3 regions of the Paenibacillus terreus genome follow, and region 3 is predicted to be linked to each of the others. Evidence: riboswitches for the same ligand, from Rfam matches in the RefSeq annotation. Region 3 holds a riboswitch; each other region holds the start of a gene.
The links. Region 3 has a riboswitch for glycine ahead of ACE5KN_RS18415 (amino acid permease). Riboswitches for the same ligand answer to the same signal wherever they lie in the genome.
Positions count from the first base shown of each region.

Region 1: linked by a shared signal. The riboswitch ahead of gcvT (glycine cleavage system aminomethyltransferase GcvT) and the one ahead of ACE5KN_RS18415 (amino acid permease) in region 3 are both predicted to bind glycine.
Region 2: linked by a shared signal. The riboswitch ahead of sdaAB (L-serine ammonia-lyase, iron-sulfur-dependent subunit beta) and the one ahead of ACE5KN_RS18415 (amino acid permease) in region 3 are both predicted to bind glycine.

Region 1 covers NZ_JBHIRX010000024.1:9,189-12,466, forward strand. Annotated here, with positions in the region: gene gcvH (glycine cleavage system protein GcvH) at 419-814, opposite strand; glycine riboswitch at 1,166-1,279, shown strand; glycine riboswitch at 1,280-1,373, shown strand; gene gcvT (glycine cleavage system aminomethyltransferase GcvT) at 1,465-2,568, shown strand; gene gcvPA (aminomethyl-transferring glycine dehydrogenase subunit GcvPA) at 2,610-3,278, shown strand, end outside.
Region 2 covers NZ_JBHIRX010000019.1:117,597-120,874, forward strand. Annotated here, with positions in the region: gene ACE5KN_RS25795 (amino acid ABC transporter permease) at 1-428, shown strand, start outside; gene ACE5KN_RS25800 (amino acid ABC transporter permease) at 444-1,094, shown strand; glycine riboswitch at 1,189-1,303, shown strand; gene sdaAB (L-serine ammonia-lyase, iron-sulfur-dependent subunit beta) at 1,609-2,295, shown strand; gene sdaAA (L-serine ammonia-lyase, iron-sulfur-dependent, subunit alpha) at 2,321-3,223, shown strand.
Region 3 covers NZ_JBHIRX010000010.1:107,328-110,605, forward strand. Annotated here, with positions in the region: gene hprK (HPr(Ser) kinase/phosphatase) at 1-123, opposite strand, end outside; gene ACE5KN_RS18415 (amino acid permease) at 343-1,695, opposite strand; glycine riboswitch at 1,826-1,906, opposite strand; gene ACE5KN_RS18420 (histidine kinase N-terminal 7TM domain-containing diguanylate cyclase) at 2,028-3,278, opposite strand, start outside.

The sequences.
Region 1 (3,278 bases), on a different contig from region 3:
GTCAAATCCTTAGGTAAAAGGCCTCATATCCTTTTGCTTACCTTCATCCTAATTGAAAACGGTATCTCCATCAATAAAATGAAAATGCAGTTTCGTCATGAACGTTGATGACAAAATTTAAATTTAAGATTCTCGGGGGAAGAATAGTATGCTCTAAATGCGATTCATATAGTCATACCTTAATATAAACGAACTTCGCCGGTATTAACCGCAATTTCCCTGAACATTATGTCTTGGTTCCAATGTTGTTGACCAAACGGCAAAAAGCATGGCCGCTGTATCTCACATGAGATATCAGGCTGCCATGCTTATCAATATGCTTGCAAAAACGAATATACGCTTGCATACACTTTATGTCGTTTTTCGAAAAAAAACGCAGTAAATAGGACAAATATCCTATTTTAGAGTGAATGCTTCATTAAGCCTCTTCCACAAGCCGGCTATACGCTTCTGCACTCAGCAGTTTGCTTACTGCATCATTAACGTCGCCATCCACCTGGATTTCAAGCATCCAGCCATCCTCGTACGGCGAACTGTTGACGAGCTCCGGCGAATCCTGCAGCGCCCCGTTCACTTTAAACACTGTGCCGCTTACTGGAGCATACAGATCGGACACCGTTTTGACAGATTCGATCGTACCCACGCTTGCGCCTGCTTCCAAAGTGCCGCCTTCCTCTGGCAGCTCGACAAACACAATGTCGCCAAGCTGGTGCTGCGCAAAATCGGAGATGCCGACCAGCAAGGTTCCTTCTTCCGTGATTTTCACCCACTCATGCTCTTCGCTGTACAAATAGTTTTCTTTAACTTCGCTCATGTATACCGCTCCATTTCCATTGGAATTTCCCACCATGAAAAGATTGTTCGCTTAGCAGCTCCTGCACCTTCTTGTTTTCAACGTAAGATTAAGCCAAGCAAGTTTCAAATGTCAATATTGCTTACAAAAAACCATTTCTTTTTTTCCGGATTAAAGCACTAAAGGAAGGGTAATGGCTTACATTTTGTTATCCATCTTAAAATATGACAAATTTATTGACATATGCCCGGTGATCGCGTATTAATGGATATAGATTGAATAGCGGATGAACGTATAGGGAGAGATTACCGATATTCCGGGAAAATGATGCGTCAAGGCGCATCTGTAACAAGCTCGGGCGGGGTGGCCGCATGGAGGATGAAGCCAGACTCATGCGTGTCTTGCAACCGTGGAATCAGCGGGTAACGCCGAAGGAGTAAGCCGGCAAGCGGTGAATCTCTCAGGCAAAAGGACCTTTACCGGACGCAACTCTGGAGAGAATCCGCGGCAGCGGGTCACCCAAGGGGAAACCTGTGAACCAACAGGGTAACTCTCAGGTATCAAGGACAGAGCTGAAGAATGGAATGGCTGGGAAGCCATGCACCGTTCTTTGGCCTGTCCTTTTTTGCTTTTTCATAAGCTGTGCCAACTCTTTTGCGAGGTGAATTGTGTTGACCGCATTGAAAAGAACACCGCTGTACCCGCTGTATGCCGGGAATCCCGGCGTGCGCTGCATTGATTTTGGCGGCTGGGAGCTGCCTGTCCAGTTCAGCGGCATTCAAAAGGAGCACGAGGCTGTACGCGAACGCGCCGGACTGTTCGATGTCTCCCATATGGGCGAGTTCAACGTTACAGGGGCTGAAGCAGAAAGCTTTCTGCAGCGTGTAACCACCAACGACGTGTCCAGGCTGGAAGACGGCCAGGCACAGTACACGCTGATGTGTTATCCCGATGGAGGAGTCGTGGACGACCTGCTTGTCTACAAGCGCGGCCGCCATTCCTACATGCTCGTCGTGAATGCTTCCAATATCGAAAAGGATTGGGAATGGCTGCTGCAGCATAAGCCCGCCGATGTGCAAATGGAAAATGTATCGGATCAAACTGCGCTGCTTGCCCTTCAGGGTCCTGCAGCAGCAGAGATCCTTTCCGGTGCCGTAGACAGCGATGTCACTTCACTCGGCCCCTTCCGTTTTGTTCAACATGCCAGCTTATTCGGGGCTTCTTCCGCCCTTATATCCCGCACGGGATACACAGGGGAAGACGGCTTCGAAATTTACTGCCGCGCTGAGGATGCCCCGCTGATTTGGCAGGGACTGATGAAAGCGGGGGAAGCTCACGGACTGGTTCCCGCCGGTCTGGGTGCACGGGATACGCTGCGCTTTGAAGCGAAGCTGCCGCTGTACGGCCAGGAGCTGTCTCCGACGATCTCCCCACTGGAGGCGGGACTGGGTTTTTTCGTCAAGCTGGATAAAGGGGCGTTTATCGGACAGGAAGCACTGCTTGCCCAGAAGGAGCAAGGTCCCTCCCGCAAGCTCGTTGGCTTGGAAATGGTGGACCGCGGCATTCCGCGTTCTCATTACCCGGTATTCGCGGAATCGGAGCAGATTGGCGAAGTGACAACAGGCACGCAGTCCCCTACCCTGAAGCGGAATCTGGGGCTTGCGCTGATTGACAGCCGTTTTGCCCAGTTAGGCACACAGGTTGAGGTGGAAATCCGGGGCAAACGCCTCAAAGCAGAGGTTATCAAGGCACCGTTCTACAAACGAACAAAATAGAGATAACCGGAACATTACGGATATTGAGAGGAGCGCAGCCAATGAATCAGCACAGATACTTACCGATGACCGAGCAGGATCGCGCCGAAATGCTTCGCACTGTGGGTGCCGACAGTATTGAGGACCTGTTCAAGGATATTCCCGAAAAAATTCGCTTCCGGGGCGAGCTCCCCGTTTCTTCCAGGCTGGATGAACGGGCCCTGACCCGTCATATGTCGGCGCTGGCCGGCAGGAATGCCAGCAGTGAAACCCACGCCAGCTTTCTGGGTGCAGGCATTTATGATCATCACATTCCGTCCGTCATCAATCATGTTATTTCCCGCTCGGAATTTTATACGGCCTACACCCCTTATCAGCCGGAAGTAAGCCAAGGAGAGCTGCAGGCCATTTTTGAATTCCAGTCCTATATATGCGAGCTTACCGGCATGGCGGTAGCCAATGCCAGTATGTATGACGGGGCCACCGCTCTCGCTGAAGCCGGCAATCTGGCAGCCGCCGCCACGCGCCGCAAGCGCCTTGTCGTATCCCGCGCCGTCCACCCTGAAGCCCGGCAGGTGCTGAACACTTACGCACATGGCCTTAACCTGGAGGTTGTTGAAGTAGGCTGCACAAACGGCGTTACCGATCCCGAGGCGCTCGCTGCTGCAGTAACAGAGGATACCGCAGCCGTGCTCGTGCAGAATCCGAATTTCTTTGGCTCCATTGAAAAT
Region 2 (3,278 bases), on a different contig from region 3:
GCCTTCCCCCCCTCGGCATCAACCTTGACGGTTTTGCTTCAGGCACGATTGGATTGTCCATTTATACTGCCGCTTATATAGCGGAAGCCATACGGGCAGGCATTCAAACGGTGCCCAATGGCCAGATGGAAGCAGGGCGTTCGTCTGGCTTGACGTACAATCAAACGATGATCCATATCATTATGCCGCAGGCCATCAAGATTGCGCTGCCGGCCATGGGCAATCAGTTCATCAATCTGTTCAAGAACTCATCCATTCTCGCTGTCGTTGCCGGCGCGGATTTGATGCTGATGTCCGACCGGATCAATTCGGAGACATTCTTGCCTGTCAGCGTTTATGCGTTCACCGCTTTATTATATCTGGTCGTTACCCTTCCACTCAGCTTTATCATGCTGTACCTGGAAAAGCGGCTGGCCAAAACATCTTAAGGAGGGAAGCTTGTTATGGATTTTGTAGGGTTATTTTCCGGACCTAACGTAAAATTTATACTGCAGGGCTTCCTCCTTACGTTGGAAGTCGGCATCTGGTCCATCGTTATCAGCACGATTGCGGGCATCATATTCGGAATATTACGTTATACCCGAATTCCTGTTATTTCGCAGGCGGCTGCCACCATTATTGACCTGATTCGCAATCTGCCCTTACTGCTCATCATTTATTTCCTGTTCCTCGTCCTGAAGCCGCTCGGATTTGATGTCGATTTGAAATGGTCCGCCATCATCGGCTTGTCCATTTTCGAAGGGGCCATGATTGCCGAGGTTGTGCGCAGCGGCCTGAAATCGGTCGACAAAGGGCAGATTGAAGCCGCACGGTCTTCAGGTTTGAATTACATTCAGACACTATGGCATATCATTCTCCCGCAAGGGCTGCGGCGCATGATACCGCCTCTGGTCAGCCAGTACATTTCATTGATGAAGGATACTTCGCTGGCGGTCATCATCTCGCTGCCTGAGCTGACACACAGCGCACAGATTGCGGGCGCTCAGAACCAGTCGTTCGTTGTTCCAGCCCTGCTGTTTGCAGCTTTCCTGTATTTTGCCGTGAACTACAGCATGTCTCTGATTGCCCGGAAGCTGGAAGTACGGACCCAATGAGCAGTCATGAGCTAGTCATGGGCCAGTAAGCATTGACACGCTTACAGCTATCCTTTACTCTTAATTTAAAGCATTGAATTGAATATCGCCGCGGATGAGGCTGACGGGAGAGACCTGATCGATTTTTAGGATACAGGGCACCGAAGGAGCAAGCTGCACGGCACCCGGCCGGCAGTTAATCTCTCAGGTACATGTACCGCCAGCTGACGCAGCTCTGGAGAGAGCGTTTTTTTAGCCACCAAAGGGGTAAGACGGGGCATGCCTGTCAGAAACTCTCAGGTACAAAGGACAGAGACAAGGGGACTTTTCCTTGTTCTGTCCTTTTTTCTGCGCTTACATATTTCGTAGGAAAAACGTCTATCGATGTACATTCACAGAAGACAGACTGCGTTTAGCGGTAGTTTTTCTTGCGATTTCAAGAAGCTCATGCCAAGAAGTTTATCTTTCTGAAATCTTATTAATTCTATGATCTTAAGTTAATGAATACTGCACCATATTAAGGAGGAATGGATAAGTGCGCTTCAAGGATGTTTTCTCCATCATCGGCCCGGCCATGACGGGCCCGTCAAGCTCGCATACGGCCGGTGCCGTGCGTCTTGGCCGCATGGCCCGGCACTGGCTTGGCGGGGTGCCCGAGCATGCCAAAATGACACTGTACGGCTCTTTTGCGGATACTTACAAAGGGCATGGAACCGATCTGGCCCTGCTGGGTGGGCTGCTTGATTATGACACGGATGATGCCCGCATTCCGGACGCCGAACAGTGGGCAGAGCAGGCCGGAATGACCTTTGAGTTTGCGACCAGCGGTCTTCCTGCTCCCCACCCCAATACCGTCCGTTTTGAGCTGCAGCGTGGCAGCGAGAAGCGAACGCTGCTCGGTTCATCCATTGGCGGAGGAAATATAAATGTGCAGCAGCTCAATGAGTTCCGTGTCAATTTGACGGGTGAGTTCCCCGCTCTGATCCTGCTTCATTCCGATAAGCCGGGCATGCTCGGAGCTGTAACCTCATCGCTCGGGGCGGCGGGGGTGAATATCGCTTATATGCATGTGGATCGCAAAGGGCGTGATGGTGAAGCTTTAACCGCCATTGAGACGGACAGCGCTGTCCCTGAACAGGTCATCACAGAGCTGCAATCACTAACCCATATGTATGAAGTGAGAAATATTGATATCCGCAGCAAAAACAGGCGGCAGCCATAGACGATATTAAAAGGAGCAAAAACCTATGCGTTTCAGTCATCTTCACGAAATCAGCAAGATCTGCAGGCAGGAGTCCAAAACAATCAGCACATTAATGATTGAAGAACAATCCAGAGAAACAGACATTCCCGTCCAGGACGTAGTCAGCCAGATGGCTGACTACTATGGGGTTATGAAAGAAGCCGTGCGCCGCGGTCAGACGGAGAATACCGTGTCGCGCAGCGGCTTAACTGGCGGGGATGGCAAACGGGTGGCGGATTATCTCCGGTCGGGAGAAACCTGCTCAGGAGATGCCTCTGCGCTCGCTATGGCTTACGCCCTTTCCGTCTCCGAGGTGAATGCCTCGATGGGCCGGATTGTAGCTACACCAACAGCCGGCTCCTGCGGTGTCATTCCAGGAGTGTTCATCAGCGCCCAGGAGAGATTCGGATGGACGGATGAGCATATGGTTCGCGGTCTCTTCACGGCGGGAGCCATCGGATACGTGATCGCCAACAACTCATTTATCTCCGGCGCCGAAGGAGGCTGCCAGGCCGAGATCGGCTCCGCTATCGGCATGGCTGCAGGCGCCATGGTCGAGCTGCGCGGCGGCACCCCCGAGCAGGCGGTTCATGCTGTCGGTCTGGCCCTGAAAAACACGCTCGGCCTCATCTGCGATCCCGTAGCCGGTCTCGTCGAGATCCCCTGTATTGTGCGCAACGGGCTCGGGGCCGTTACGGCCCTGGCTGCAGCCGATATGGCGTTGGCAGGTGTACGCAGCGCCATTCCCTCGGATGAAGTCATTGATGTCATGCTTGAAGTGGGCAGCGCCATGCCTGTCCAGCACCGGGAAACCGCCAAAGGCGGCCTTGCCCAGACCCCGACAGGCCGGCGGATGACAGAAGCGCTGGCTGGCAGCCGCAAGACAGATGTAAAGGATGAGAATTAGTTCCCACTTCTTGATTCGGCAGCGTACAATACCCGCCATCGTGCAGTACAGCAAA
Region 3 (3,278 bases):
CACAAACTCTAGCCCAGGTCTATGCGCCCGGGGACGGGTAATCACACGGTCCATGCGGCTGGCTCCCGCAAGCACTTCCAAATGGAACTTTTCCGTAAGACTTTGCACAGTGATTGTCTTCATGTTGTTCTCCTCCTGCGGCCAAGGCGTTCCTGAAATAAGCTTAAGTTTCAACAACGCGATTTCGGATATATTCAACAACCGGCAGGTCTGTTCCTGCAAAGGTACGTTGCGTATGCCGGGTTAATGAATAAAGACACCCAACTCGGGTGCCTTTTACACATCAGGTCACGTTAACATATTGGAATAGCCGGATGCCAGACGTCCAGTAATTGCCGATTTTTATTTTGTTGCTTTATTCCTTCTTCTGCTTGCATACACAGCAAATAATAGAATAAACCAGAGCGGTGTCAACAATAACGCCGGACGTGTCTCATCAGCAAAGAGCATAACAATCAGAATTAAAGCAAACAACGTCAGGACAGCATAATTAATGAACGGCGTAAACGGTGCTTTGAATTTGGATTGTTCATGTAATTGCGGCTGTGTCTTCTTGTACTTGATATGGCAAATAAGAATGACACCCCAAACCCAAATAAAACAAATGGCGCTAATGGTTGTCACGATGCCAAAGGCTTGCTCCGGAATCAGCTTGCTTAAAAGAGCTCCCACGGAAACGACCAATGTGGATATGAATAATGCATTGCTTGGTACATGATTTTTATTCAATTTGGCTAAATTGGATGGCCCCTGGTTATTCCTGCCTAAATTATATAGAATCCGGCTTGTTGAAAACATTCCGCTGTTACATCCGGAAGCGGCCGAAGTTAATACGACGAAGTTAATAATTCCTGCGGCAACGGGAATCCCCACCAAACTAAACGTTTTAACAAAAGGACTTTCTGCCGCGCTCAGCCCCGTCCATGGGTTAATGCATAACAAGGCAAGCAATGCGCCAATGTAGAAAAATAAAATTCTTAAAGGAATTTTATTAATGGCTGATGGGATATTTTTTTCCGGATTGGATGTTTCCGCCGCCGATACACCCACCACTTCGACACCGACATAGGCAAACACAACCATTTGAAAGGAAAGCAGGAAGCCTGAAATCCCGTTTGGAAATATTCCTCCATATCCCCAAATATTTTTTAATGTAACCTCTCCTGTATTTGTTTTAAATCCCACCACCAGCAATATAATGCCGATGGCAATCAACGCGAGAATCGTCACGACCTTGATTAAAGCAAACCAAAACTCCAATTCTCCAAAGCTTTTAACAGTTAATAAATTGAGTCCCAATAAAATGATCAGGCAAATGATCACAGGTATCCATTGGGGAATATCAAACCAATACTGCACGTATATCCCAACGGCAATAATGTCGGCCATAGCGATCATGATCCAACAAAACCAATAAGTCCATCCGGTTACAAATGCTGCCCTCGGCCCAAGATAATCTTCCGTAATGTCTGTAAAAGACTGATACCCCGCTTTGGACAGCAGAAGCTCTCCCAGCGCTCTCATCACAAAAAAAACGGCGATTCCCACGATGAAATATGCAAAAACAATGGATGGCCCTGCCAGCTGTATCGCTTTGCCTGATCCTAAAAATAATCCGGTACCAATGGTGCCGCCAATGGCAATGAGCTGAACATGCCGATTTTTCAAATTTCTTTTTAATTCTTGTTGTGCCAAAACGGCCCCTCCTAACGTCAAATGAGTTTAACAAATAAAAAAAGAGATTGGACGCGCTCCAATCTCATGGTCATAAGAATAATAAATAAGCTTTGTTATTCTAAGAAATCAGCATAACAAATAGATTACTTAATACTCTTCTGTCCTTTTGCCTGAGATTGTGAACCCTTCGGCGCCGCGGAATTCCCGCGGTCTCTCCAGAAGCTGCTCCTGCTATAGTACGATCCATAGCAATCATAGCCTGCTTATATAAAATTTTATGTGCTTGCTTGTTGCGAAATGCTTTTTTCAATATTAATTCCAGTTAAATAAAATGTCAACAGTGGTAAATTCTATTTTTGATATTCAGCAAACTCAATCCGGTTGCGTCCATTGCTCTTGGCTTGATAAAGCGCCTTGTCTGCTTCAGAAAGGAGTCCCATTACGTACCCTTCAAGATTGTCCGGTATATGGTCAATATCAAAATTTTCAACAGATAATCCCCCCACACTGAGGGTAACGGAAACAGGCTCTTTTTCATGTCCCACCAAGATGTGAGTTGTCTCCACCAATAATCTCACTTGTTCCGCTAATTGTTCAGCTAACCGGTGGTCTGTATCCGGAAAATAGATAATGAATTCCTCTCCGCCGTAACGGATTAGAATATCCGTACTGCGAAGAGCTTGTTTGACCGTCTGGGCAGTACGATAAAGGACTTCGTCCCCTATGACATGTCCAAAGCGGTCATTAATGGCCTTAAAGAAATCAACATCAAACAGGATTAGTGAAAATGGAGTCCTCTCCTGAATATCGGCTTTAATCTGTTGAGTCAGCTGTTCGGTTAGATAATGGCGATTGTAGCAATTTGTCAAGCTGTCCGTAAGCGCCATTTCCTTAAGTTTTTGATTGGCTATGGATAATTCGTTGCGAATGCTGTCAAGAGAATGATTGCGTTCCCGCAGGATTTCATTCTGCCGATTCAGTTCCTTAACAAGATAACGCTCTTGCGATATATCCTGAAACATAAGAATACGGCCGATCTGCATACGGTAAGAGTCAACGATCGGAGAAGCTTGCAATATAAAATGACTCAAGGTATCCTGCTCTACGATAATTTCAATTTGAGATAATATATTATGTTTATACTTGTAATGATCAAGGAACCTCCGGCTGCTGCCCACTATTCGAACAGACCCCAGAAACTTCTCCATATCAAAATAGTCGCCCACATTCACATCCACAAATAACCGTAAGGCTTTGTTGACTTCAATAATGGATTCGTTCTCGTCAACTACCATAATTCCATATGGAATTGTATTGATCACATCTTCATGAGCGATGGAGACAATATCCAGAACATTGTATCTTTTGATGACATACACAAAAAATAAACCGGAAATAAAAATGCCCGCCGAGGTTAACCCCGGAACGATCGGGAGCCACTCCCTTAAGACCACATTAAGAAGCAGGTCCGTTAATGCAAAAGTGGCCAGCACGAAGATTCCCCAGAGCGTGATTTTAACTTGTTTTTTGATGGTTAATATCGTTCTGCAAGAATGGAATGCCCGAAATAAAAAAGAGAGCGAAGCAAAAAAATAGCATAA